Regions from separate parts of the Stutzerimonas sp. VN223-3 genome, predicted to be linked through region 1. Evidence: riboswitches for the same ligand, from Rfam matches in the RefSeq annotation. Region 1 holds a riboswitch; the other holds the start of a gene.
What was found. A riboswitch is a leader RNA that binds a small molecule or an ion and turns the genes downstream of it on or off. The one in region 1 is predicted to bind cobalamin.
Positions count from the first base shown of each region.

Region 2: it holds a riboswitch for cobalamin, as region 1 does, so the genes downstream of both, btuB (TonB-dependent vitamin B12 receptor) here and D7241_RS14445 (TonB-dependent receptor domain-containing protein) in region 1, are expected to answer to the same signal.

Region 1 is NZ_RBEC01000002.1:1,254,554-1,259,427, reverse strand. Features, by position in the region: gene dxs (1-deoxy-D-xylulose-5-phosphate synthase) at 1-1,778, shown strand, start outside; cobalamin riboswitch at 2,114-2,329, shown strand; gene D7241_RS14445 (TonB-dependent receptor domain-containing protein) at 2,429-4,318, shown strand; gene D7241_RS14440 (cobalamin-binding protein) at 4,342-4,874, opposite strand, start outside.
Region 2 is NZ_RBEC01000003.1:227,007-231,880, reverse strand. Features, by position in the region: gene D7241_RS16920 (C40 family peptidase) at 1-75, shown strand, start outside; gene D7241_RS16915 (C40 family peptidase) at 160-687, shown strand; gene D7241_RS16910 (hypothetical protein) at 763-1,080, shown strand; gene D7241_RS16905 (metallophosphoesterase family protein) at 1,176-1,979, opposite strand; cobalamin riboswitch at 2,145-2,364, shown strand; gene btuB (TonB-dependent vitamin B12 receptor) at 2,477-4,342, shown strand; gene D7241_RS16895 (hypothetical protein) at 4,366-4,874, shown strand, end outside.

The sequences.
Region 1 (4,874 bases):
ACCTGCTTTACAGTGTCGGCCGCACCGGCGGACACTTCGGCGCCGGGCTCGGCGTGATTGAGCTGACCATCGCCCTGCACTACGTTTACGACACGCCCGGCGACCGTCTGGTCTGGGACGTCGGCCATCAAGCCTATCCACACAAGATCCTCACCGGTCGCCGCGAACGCATGGCCAGCCTGCGCCAGAAAGACGGTCTGGCAGCCTTTCCGCGCCGCAGCGAAAGCGAATACGACACCTTTGGCGTCGGCCATTCCAGCACCTCGATCAGTGCCGCCCTGGGCATGGCCATCGCTGCTCGCCTGCAGGGAAAAAAGCGCAAGTCGATCGCCGTGATCGGCGACGGCGCGCTCACCGCCGGCATGGCCTTCGAGGCCCTGAACCACGCCCCTGAAGTCGGCGCCGACATGCTGGTCGTGCTCAACGACAACGACATGTCGATCTCGCGTAACGTCGGCGGTCTGTCCAACTACCTCGCCAAAATTCTTTCCAGCCGCACCTATACGAGCATGCGAGAAGGCAGCAAGAAGGTCCTGTCGCGCCTGCCGGGCGCCTGGGAGATCGCCCGCCGTACCGAGGAGTACGCCAAGGGCATGCTGGTTCCCGGCACCCTTTTCGAAGAGCTTGGCTGGAACTACATCGGCCCCATCGATGGCCACGATCTGCCGACGCTGATCGCCACGCTGCGCAACATGCGCGACCTCGCTGGGCCGCAGTTCCTGCATGTGGTGACCAAGAAAGGCAAAGGCTTCGCTCCGGCGGAAGTCGATCCGATTACCTGGCATGCGATCAGCAAGCTGGACCCCGTCGGTGCTCCAGCGGCCCCTAAAAAGCCCAGCGGCCCGAAATACTCCAACGTCTTCGGCCAATGGTTATGCGACATGGCCGCCGCCGATCCGCGCTTGGCAGGCATTACTCCGGCCATGAAGGAAGGCTCCGACCTGGTCGACTTCAGCGAGCGCTACCCGGATCGCTACTTCGATGTCGCCATCGCCGAGCAGCACGCCGTGACATTGGCGGCCGGCATGGCCTGTGAAGGCGCCAAACCGGTGGTAGCGATCTATTCGACGTTCCTGCAGCGTGCCTACGACCAACTGATCCATGACGTCGCCGTGCAGAACCTGGACGTGCTGTTCGCCATCGACCGCGCCGGCTTGGTCGGCGAAGACGGCCCGACCCACGCTGGCAGCTTCGACCTGACCTATCTGCGCTGCGTCCCCGGCATGCTGATCATGACGCCCAGCGACGAGAACGAGATGCGCCGAATGCTCACCACTGGCTACCATTTCGAAGGCCCTGCAGCGGTGCGCTATCCGCGTGGTACAGGCCCAAACGCGACGATCGAGCCCGGCCTCGAACCGCTGGAAATCGGCAAGGGCGTCGTGCGCCGCGAAGGCAGCAACGGCGGCGGCCGTCGGGTTGCGCTGCTGGTCTTCGGCGTACAACTGCCCGAAGCCTTGCAGGTCGGCGAAAGCCTCGATGCAACGGTAGTCGACATGCGCTTCGTCAAACCATTGGACGAGGCGCTTGTGCGCCAGTTGGCCGACTCTCATGAACTGCTGGTGACCGTCGAGGAAAACAGCATCATGGGCGGTGCCGGCAGTGCTGTGAGCGAATTTCTCGCTGCCGAGAATTCGCAGACGCCGATCCTCCATTTGGGCCTGCCGGATTACTACGTCGAGCACGCCAAGCCCAGCGAGATGCTCGCGGAGTGCGGGCTGGACGCCGCGGGTATCGAGGCATCGATACGCGCACGCCTGGCGGCTTTGGGCGCGTAGCCTCAGAGCCATCACGTCGCCACGGATGGCTGCGAAGCGGGTTGCTCGCCTTTACTATGCTCGGTAGGTAAAGGGTTTGTGTAGGGTGGGCTTCAGCCCACCAATGCTTTGACAACCCTATGTGGCGGGCATCTGATTGAACTGCCGCGCTCGTTCAATAGTGAACGCAACCGCACCTCGATTCGGTGGGCTGAAGCCCACCCTACGCTCACCAATCCGCTAGCGCCGAAAGCCGCATCCAGACCCAAACGGTCTGCTCTGACCATCAATGCCTTACTCTGAGGCACCCCATTCTGCCGCTTGTCTTTCCCTCGTCCAGGCCGTAAGGTTCGCGCGTTTTTCCTATCCGCCCAGGTGTGCACGACCGCAAGGTCCGCATTAAACGGGAAGCCGGTGCGCTCGAACGAGCAAGGCCGGCGCTGCCCCCGCAACGGTAATCGACCGTGATCCACGGATCACCGCCCGCTCAACCGCCACTGTGCCCAGACACGGGAAGGCGAGCGCGGTGCGCGTCGAAAGCCCGGAGACCGGCCTGACGGATTCGACTGGTGTTGCGGAGGGCAGCACCGTCAAGCGCGGTCGCCTGTCATTACGCCCCTCGCTTGTTCCTGCCCTCCTCAAAAGCGATGAACTTTTGAGGATTGATTCTGATGAAACTGACCCGTCTTGCTTTGGCTGTGGCACTGCTGCCCGGCGTTCCGGCATTCGCCCAGACGCCGAGCCGCGAAGAGGCGCTGAAGCTCAGCGATACCGTTGTGTCCGCCAACCGTGTACCGCAACTGCGAACGCAGGCGGCGGCTGCAACGACCGTATTCAACCGCGCCGACATAGATCGCTTGCAGGTACGCAGCGTGGCCGAGCTGCTCGAGCGTGTACCCGGCGTCAACGTCGTACGCACCGGAGGTGCAGGGAGCCTTACCAGTCTGTTCGTTCGCGGCACTGCCAGCGGGCAGACGCTGATTCTGGTCGATGGCCAACGCATCGCCGCAGCGTCCAGCGGCACCAGCAGCCTCGAGTTTCTCAGCCCCGACCAGATCGAACGGGTGGAAGTCGTGCGCGGTGCGCGTTCCGCGCTGTATGGCTCCGACGCGATTGGCGGCGTGGTACAGATTTTTACTCGGCAAGGGAACGGTGCGGGGCTCAACCCTTATATGCGCCTCGGCGCGGGTAGCCATTCCACCTTCGAACGCAACCTGGGGTTGTCCGGAGGCAACGGCCAGACCCGCTTCAACGTCGGTGCCTCGCTGAACGAAACCGACGGCATCGACGCGACACGTCACGGTGACAGTCTGAACCGTGACGACGATGCCTATCGCAACCGCTCTCTCAGCGTGAACCTGGCGCATCGTTTCAACGAAACTCTGGAGGCCGGGGTAAGCGCGCTCGACCAGCGCGGCCAAATCGAATATGACGACGTCTTTGGTCCCTCCCGACCCACAACCGAGTTTCAACTCAGCACGCTGTCCGGTTTCGTCGACCTGCGGATCAACGACTATTGGAGCAGCCGCTTCGAGGCAGGTCATAGCGAAGACAAGCGCGACACCGGCAATGAGCTATCAGGTGCCACTGAGGACATGTTCTACAGCTTCGGCACTTATCGGGACTCGGCCAGTTGGGTCAACACGCTGACCCTCAACGACGATCATCAGCTCCTCCTCGGCGCCGATTGGTATGAAGACCGCCTGCATAGCACCATCGATTTTGTCGAAGAGTCGCGCTGGAACCACGCCGGATTTATCCAGCACCGTTACAACAGCTCCGCATTTTCTACCGAACTAGGGCTGCGGCATGACAAGAACCAGCAGTACGGCAGCGAGAACAGCTGGAATGCCGCCCTGACCGTACCTCTGGACCCACGCAACGATCTGATCGTCTCTTATAGCGAAGGCTTCCGCGCCCCGACGTTCAACGATCTCTACTATCCCGATGCGTGCTATTTCGGCACCTGTTTTTCCAGTGCGAATCCAGACCTTTCGCCTGAGCATTCCCGAAGCTATGAATTGCAATGGCGCAACCGCTATAGCGATAGCGGCTCGCTGGAACTGTCGATCTACCGTACCGACATCGAAGACGCCATCGTCTCGGACGCCAGTACCGGCTGGCTGCCCTACAACGTTCAGACGGCCCGCATCAACGGGTTCGAGGCCGCGCTCAGGCAGCAACTGTTTGGCTGGCAAACCGACCTTGCGCTCGGCCTGATCGATCCGCGCGACCGCGACAGCGGCAATATCCTGCCGCGCCGCGCCAAGCGCACGCTCAGTCTGGATCTGGATCGCCAGTTCGGAGACTTCACAATTGGCGCCAACTGGCGCGCTGTCAGTGGGCGCTACGATGATGCAGCCAACACCATCGAACTGGGTGGCTATGGTCTGGTTGGTCTGCGTGGCAGCTGGCAGGCGAGCCGTGAGGTCAGCCTGGAAGCCAAGCTGAACAATCTGTTCGACAAGGACTACGTGGAAGCGACCTACTCCAATGGCCTGGGTTACAACACCGAAGGCCGCACGGCTTTGTTCGCAGTAACCTGGACCCCATCGCTCTAAGCGTAGCCAGCGCAGGCACCCCTTCAGGGTCGTGCCTGCGCCATCACCTCGCAGAGCTTTTCAATCGCCTTGAGCATCTGGAAGCTCGGCCGCTCCAGTCCCTTGTCAGGCACTTCCCACAGCTGGCCCTTTCGTACCGCTGCAAGCTGCGGCCAGTCCGTCCATTCGGATAACTGCGCGCCGCTTCCAGCGAAGATCACGTCCGGATTGCGCGAAAGCACCGACTCGATGCTGACCTGCGGCGCCGGCAGACGAAGATCGGCGAACACATTGCGGCCGCCGCAGACTTCGATAGCGTCACTGATGATTTGCCGCCCGCCGACTGTATACAGCGGGCGATTCCAGATTTGATAGAACACCGCCAGCGGCTGCTCGCGGTGATAGCGCTGGCGCAGTTGATCCAGGCCCTCGGCGAACTGCTTCTGTAATTTGCGGCCCTGCTCGGCCCGTCCAACCCGCTCGCCGATCAGCGCGAACTGCCCAGCCAATTGCTCGAGCGAGGTCGGTTGCGCAACGAGCACCGGAATGTCGAACTGCGTGAGCTGGTCGCGTTGCG
Region 2 (4,874 bases), on a different contig from region 1:
CGCGCCAGCTTCATGCAAGCCAAGCGCGTGCTGGCTCTGGCTCACGATTCGAGCTCTATTCCCGTTCATCATTGATCGGCGAGGTTGAGCTGCGCCGGGGGTTGCATCCATCGGCGCATGCCGGCAGAGTGATGGCTCATTTACCTGGACTGCTCTGCCATGCCCTTTCTGGCCCGTCTCACGACTGTTCTGCTGACAGCTTTGCTGCTGACAGCCTGTGCCGGACGGCAGCCCGTTGAACCGGTCGTGATAGCACCTGCGGCGCCGCAGCAGTTGCCAGGTACTGCTGAAGATGTCCTGTTCACTGCTCTTGGGCTGGTCGGCACACCTTATCGCTACGGTGGCAACACACCCGATAGCGGCTTCGATTGCAGTGGCCTGATTGGCTACGTCTTCCGCGGCGCGGCAGATCTCACACTGCCTCGTACCACGCGCGAAATGAGCACCATGCGCGGCGCTGCAGTCAGGCGCGATGCGCTACAGGCGGGCGATCTGTTGTTCTTCGCGACCAGTGGTGGGCGCCGCGTCAGTCATGCAGCCATCTACGTCGGGAACGGGCGTTTCGTCCACGCGCCCTCCAGCGGCGGAACAGTGCGGCTGGACAGCCTCTCCAATAGCTACTGGCAGAAGAACTACCTCAGCGCCAAGCGCGTCCTCGACAGCGAGCAACTTGCCCGCAATCCGTGAGGCTCAACGTGCCTGGCAGGAGTTGATGATGACCGACGCCGCGCCCAGGTTTCGACGATCAAAAGGCAGCTGAGCATGCCAATCCTCCGCCTGCCGGACCAACCCGAGGCGTGCGAGCTTTGTCGCCGCCAGGCACCCTTGACGCGCCATCATCTGATCCCCAAGGCGCTGCACGGCAAAACCTACGTGCGCAAGCGCTTTCCCCGTGATGAGCGCATCACGGCCACCTTGTGGGTATGCCGGGCCTGCCACAACCAGATTCATCGGCTCTTCACGGAGAAAGAGTTGGCGCTTGTTTACAACAGCCGAGAGGCGTTGCTCGCCGATCCGCGCTTGTGTGCGTTCGTCGACTGGCTGGCAACCAAGCCAGCCGGGTTTACTCCGAGACACTAGTTCGACACCAGCTTTCCGGTGCGCCTGCGACTATGAATTGATCCTGTTGGCTTTATGTCCGTAGCGCATTAGTACGGCTAAGAGACTTCGCCGTTCTACCAATGCAGGTTGAAGTGCGAGCCCAGCACGAAGCGATCATCCAGCAGGTCCCAGCGTTCGACGCAGGCTTTCTTGTCTGCGCCGGGATGCAGCTTGAGGCGGTTGAACGAATTCGGCGAGGTGCCGCGGACGCGCGATGACAGCGTAGTGCCCGCCTGGATCATCCAGATTTCCCGCGACAGACCGGTGTACTGCTTGGTCAATGGCAACACGTAGGGCAGATGAATATGACCTCCCATCACCAGATCGAGCCCTTCATCTGCCCAGCAGTGCAACGCTGCATCGGCGCCATGTTGCAGATTGCTCAGATCACTTAGCACCATCGCCCCGAAGGGCTGATGCGCCACCACAATACGCACCTTGTTTGGGTCGCTCTGCTTCAAACGTTGTGCTACCGCCTGCACCTGCTCGGCGGTTACCAATCCGTCTTTGTGCCGCCGCGGGTGGGTGGTATTGAGCCCAATCACGAGCATTTCGTCGTTTTCGAAGGTCGGTTCCAGATCATGGCCAAAGTGCTGGCGGTAGTTGCGATAGGGCATTAAAAAGCGTGCGAAAACGTTGTACAGCGGAATGTCGTGGTTGCCTGGGATGACCAGCGTTTCTGGTATGCCATGACCTTTCAGCCGTTGGACGAATGCCTGGGCAGCCGCAAATTGCCCAGCTCTGGCGCGTTGTGTGATGTCCCCAGAAAAGATCAACAGGTCGGCGCCATGCTCGCGCACATGGTCTTCCATGGCTTGCACCACTGCCGGTTGCTCAGTGCCGAAGTGGGTGTCGGAGATCTGCACGATGGTCGTCATTGGCTGGCGTCTTCTCGTTAGGGATGGCCGGGTGCGAGTGGCGCATTGTTGCATTCGAAGCCGATCAGCGCTTAGCGTTCCGGTGAATTGCTGGCGAATTGCACCCAAGGGCGCCGATACACCATGCAGCGCTGCTTCCAGTTGCGCTGCGCAGGGCCTTGGACTAACCTCCGCGCTGCTTCAGGTACCCCTGGCGAAAAGCCAGTTGGGTGAAACAGGGAAGCCGGTCATTCTCACGAAGATTCCGGCGCTGCCCCCGCAACGGTAGGCGAGATAAGAAACCGCTCAAAGCCACTGTGCCATAGGCATGGGAAGGCGCGGTTTCGGGATGCTGCAAGGCAACCGCTCGCAAGCCCGGAGACCGGCCTGTCGCATTCCACGGCAGTGCGGCGGGCGCTGATTGGGGTGCGGCTGCTTGCACCTGCGCTCCTTTCGAATTCTCCGTCTGCCTTATCGACATATGTCGTGCGGCGGGCACGACGGAGAATCTTCATCCAATGCGCAAATCCCTTCCCCTGGCCGTGGTTCTGCTGGGCCTTCCTTCCTGTGTTCTGGCCAATCACGGCGATGCCTTGCTGCTGGGCCAGCAGGTGATTACTGCCAGCCGGACCGGCCATTCGCCGGTCTCCATTGCTTCCAGTAACCTGATTACCCGAGACGAGATCGAACGCCAGCAGGCCGGCAGCGTGCCGGAGTTGCTGCAGCGTTTGGCCGGGGTCAGCGTCACCAGCAATGGCGGGCGCGGCAAGAGCACCTCGGTGTCCATTCGCGGTACCAGCGACAAGCACGTGCTGGTGCTGATTGACGGCGTCCGGGTCGGTTCGGCCACCTCCGGCAGTGCTGCGCTGCAGAGCATCCCGGTGGAACAGATCGAGCGGATCGAGATCGTCCGTGGGCCGCGCTCCAGTTTGTACGGCTCGGAAGCGATGGGCGGGGTGATCCAGATCTTCACCCGCCGCGGCGGCGCCGATGGCTTCAAGCCTTACTTCTCGGCGGGCGCGGGATCACGCTCCAGCTACAGCGGATCGGCCGGCGTCGCAGGCAGCCAGGGCAATGGCTGGTTCAACCTCGGGGTAGCCAGCGAGTCCACCGACGGCATCAACGCCCGCGCCTACCGTAGCAGCGCGCCCAATGCCTACGAGCCGGATGCCGACGGCTACCGCGAGCTGTCCGGACTGCTGCGCGCCGGTTATCGCTTCGACAATGGTCTGGAGCTGGACGGCAGCTGGCTGCAGAGCGAGAACCACAGCGATTTCGACACCCGTTCGACCAGCGGCGCCACCGGTCGCGATGCCTACAGCGACGGCTCTCTGCAGGCGATCAGCGGCCGTGCGCGCTTCTCGCCGTTGGCCTTTTGGGACATCACCCTGCAGGCGGGGCACAGCGAGGACCTGGGAGACAACTTCCAGGACGACGACTTCTATTCACGCTTCGACACCCACCGCGACAGCCTGAGCTGGCAGAATGACCTGCGTTTCAGCGAGGCGCAGGTGCTAAGCCTCGGCATGGACTACCAGACCGATCGAATCGACAGCAGCGATGACTATGCCGAGGACAGCCGCTACAACAAGGGCTACTTCGTCCAGTATCAGGCCGCCTTCGGTCGTCACGGCGTGCAGGCTGGCCTACGCCGCGACGACGATGAGTTCTTCGGTTCGCACGACACCGGCAGCCTGGGCTACAGCTTCGAATTGAGCGATGCGCTGACGCTGACCGCCGCCTACGGTACCGCCTACCGGGCTCCGACCTTCAACGACCTGTACTACCCGGCCGGCGCCTTTACCGCCGGCAACCCGGACGTCCAACCGGAAGAGTCGGAAAGCTACGAGATCGGCATTCGAGGTAGCCACGGCTGGGGCGATTGGAGCGTCAACGCCTATGAAAACCAGATCGAGGATCTGATCGTCTGGGCTGGGACCAGCCCCATGCGCCCGGAAAATGTCGACGTGGCGCGCATTCGCGGCATTGAAACCACCGTTGCCACCGTGCTGGCCGGCTGGGATGTGAACGCCAATCTGACCTTCATGGACCCACAGGACCGCAGCAAGGCCAACCACGGGCATCTGCTGCAACGCCGCGCCAAGCGTCAGTTCAACCTGGACCTGGATCGCCAGTTCGGCGCCATAGGCCTGGGTGCCTCGCTGTACGCGGTGAGCGAGCGTTTCGACAAGGCGAGCAACACTGAAGAGTCCCGCATGCCCGGCTACGCCTTGATGGACCTACGCAGCGAATACCGCGTCGACGAGGCCTGGCGCCTGCAGGTCAAGCTGGCGAACCTGTTCGACCGCGACTACGAAACCACCCAAACCTACGAACAGCCCGGTCGCGCGGTGTATTTCACCGTGCGCTACCAGGCTCTCTGACCGGCAACCCAAAGGAGAACCCCATGCACGTCCTGTCCACACGCGCCCAGTTGGCAATAGGCGCCGCGCTGATCCTGCTGATGGCCATGACACGTGGTCAACATTTCGCCAGCGTCGAGAATCTGCCCAGCGCCAGCTGGTCGATCTTCTTCCTGGCCGGCTTCTACCTGCGTTCGCGCTGGATGTTCGTGCTGCTGTTCGCCGTGGCATCCGCGCTGGACTTCGGCTCTCTCGCCAGCGGCAGCATCAGTGACTGGTGCTTGTCGCCGGCCTACTGGGCACTGGTGCCGGCCTACGGCAGCCTGTGGCTGGCGGGACGGTTGTTCGCCGGCTGGCAGCGCGACGATCTGCGCAGCCTGGCCGTGCTGGCGCTGACGCTGCTGGTCGCGGGTTTCGTCGCCTACCTGATCTCCGGCGGGGCATTCTACTTCTTCTCCAGCCGCTATCCGGAGCCGACGCTGGCCGGCTTCCTGCCGCGCATCGCCCAGTATGTGCCGCGTCACCTGAGCAACCTGGCGTTCTACGTCGGCAC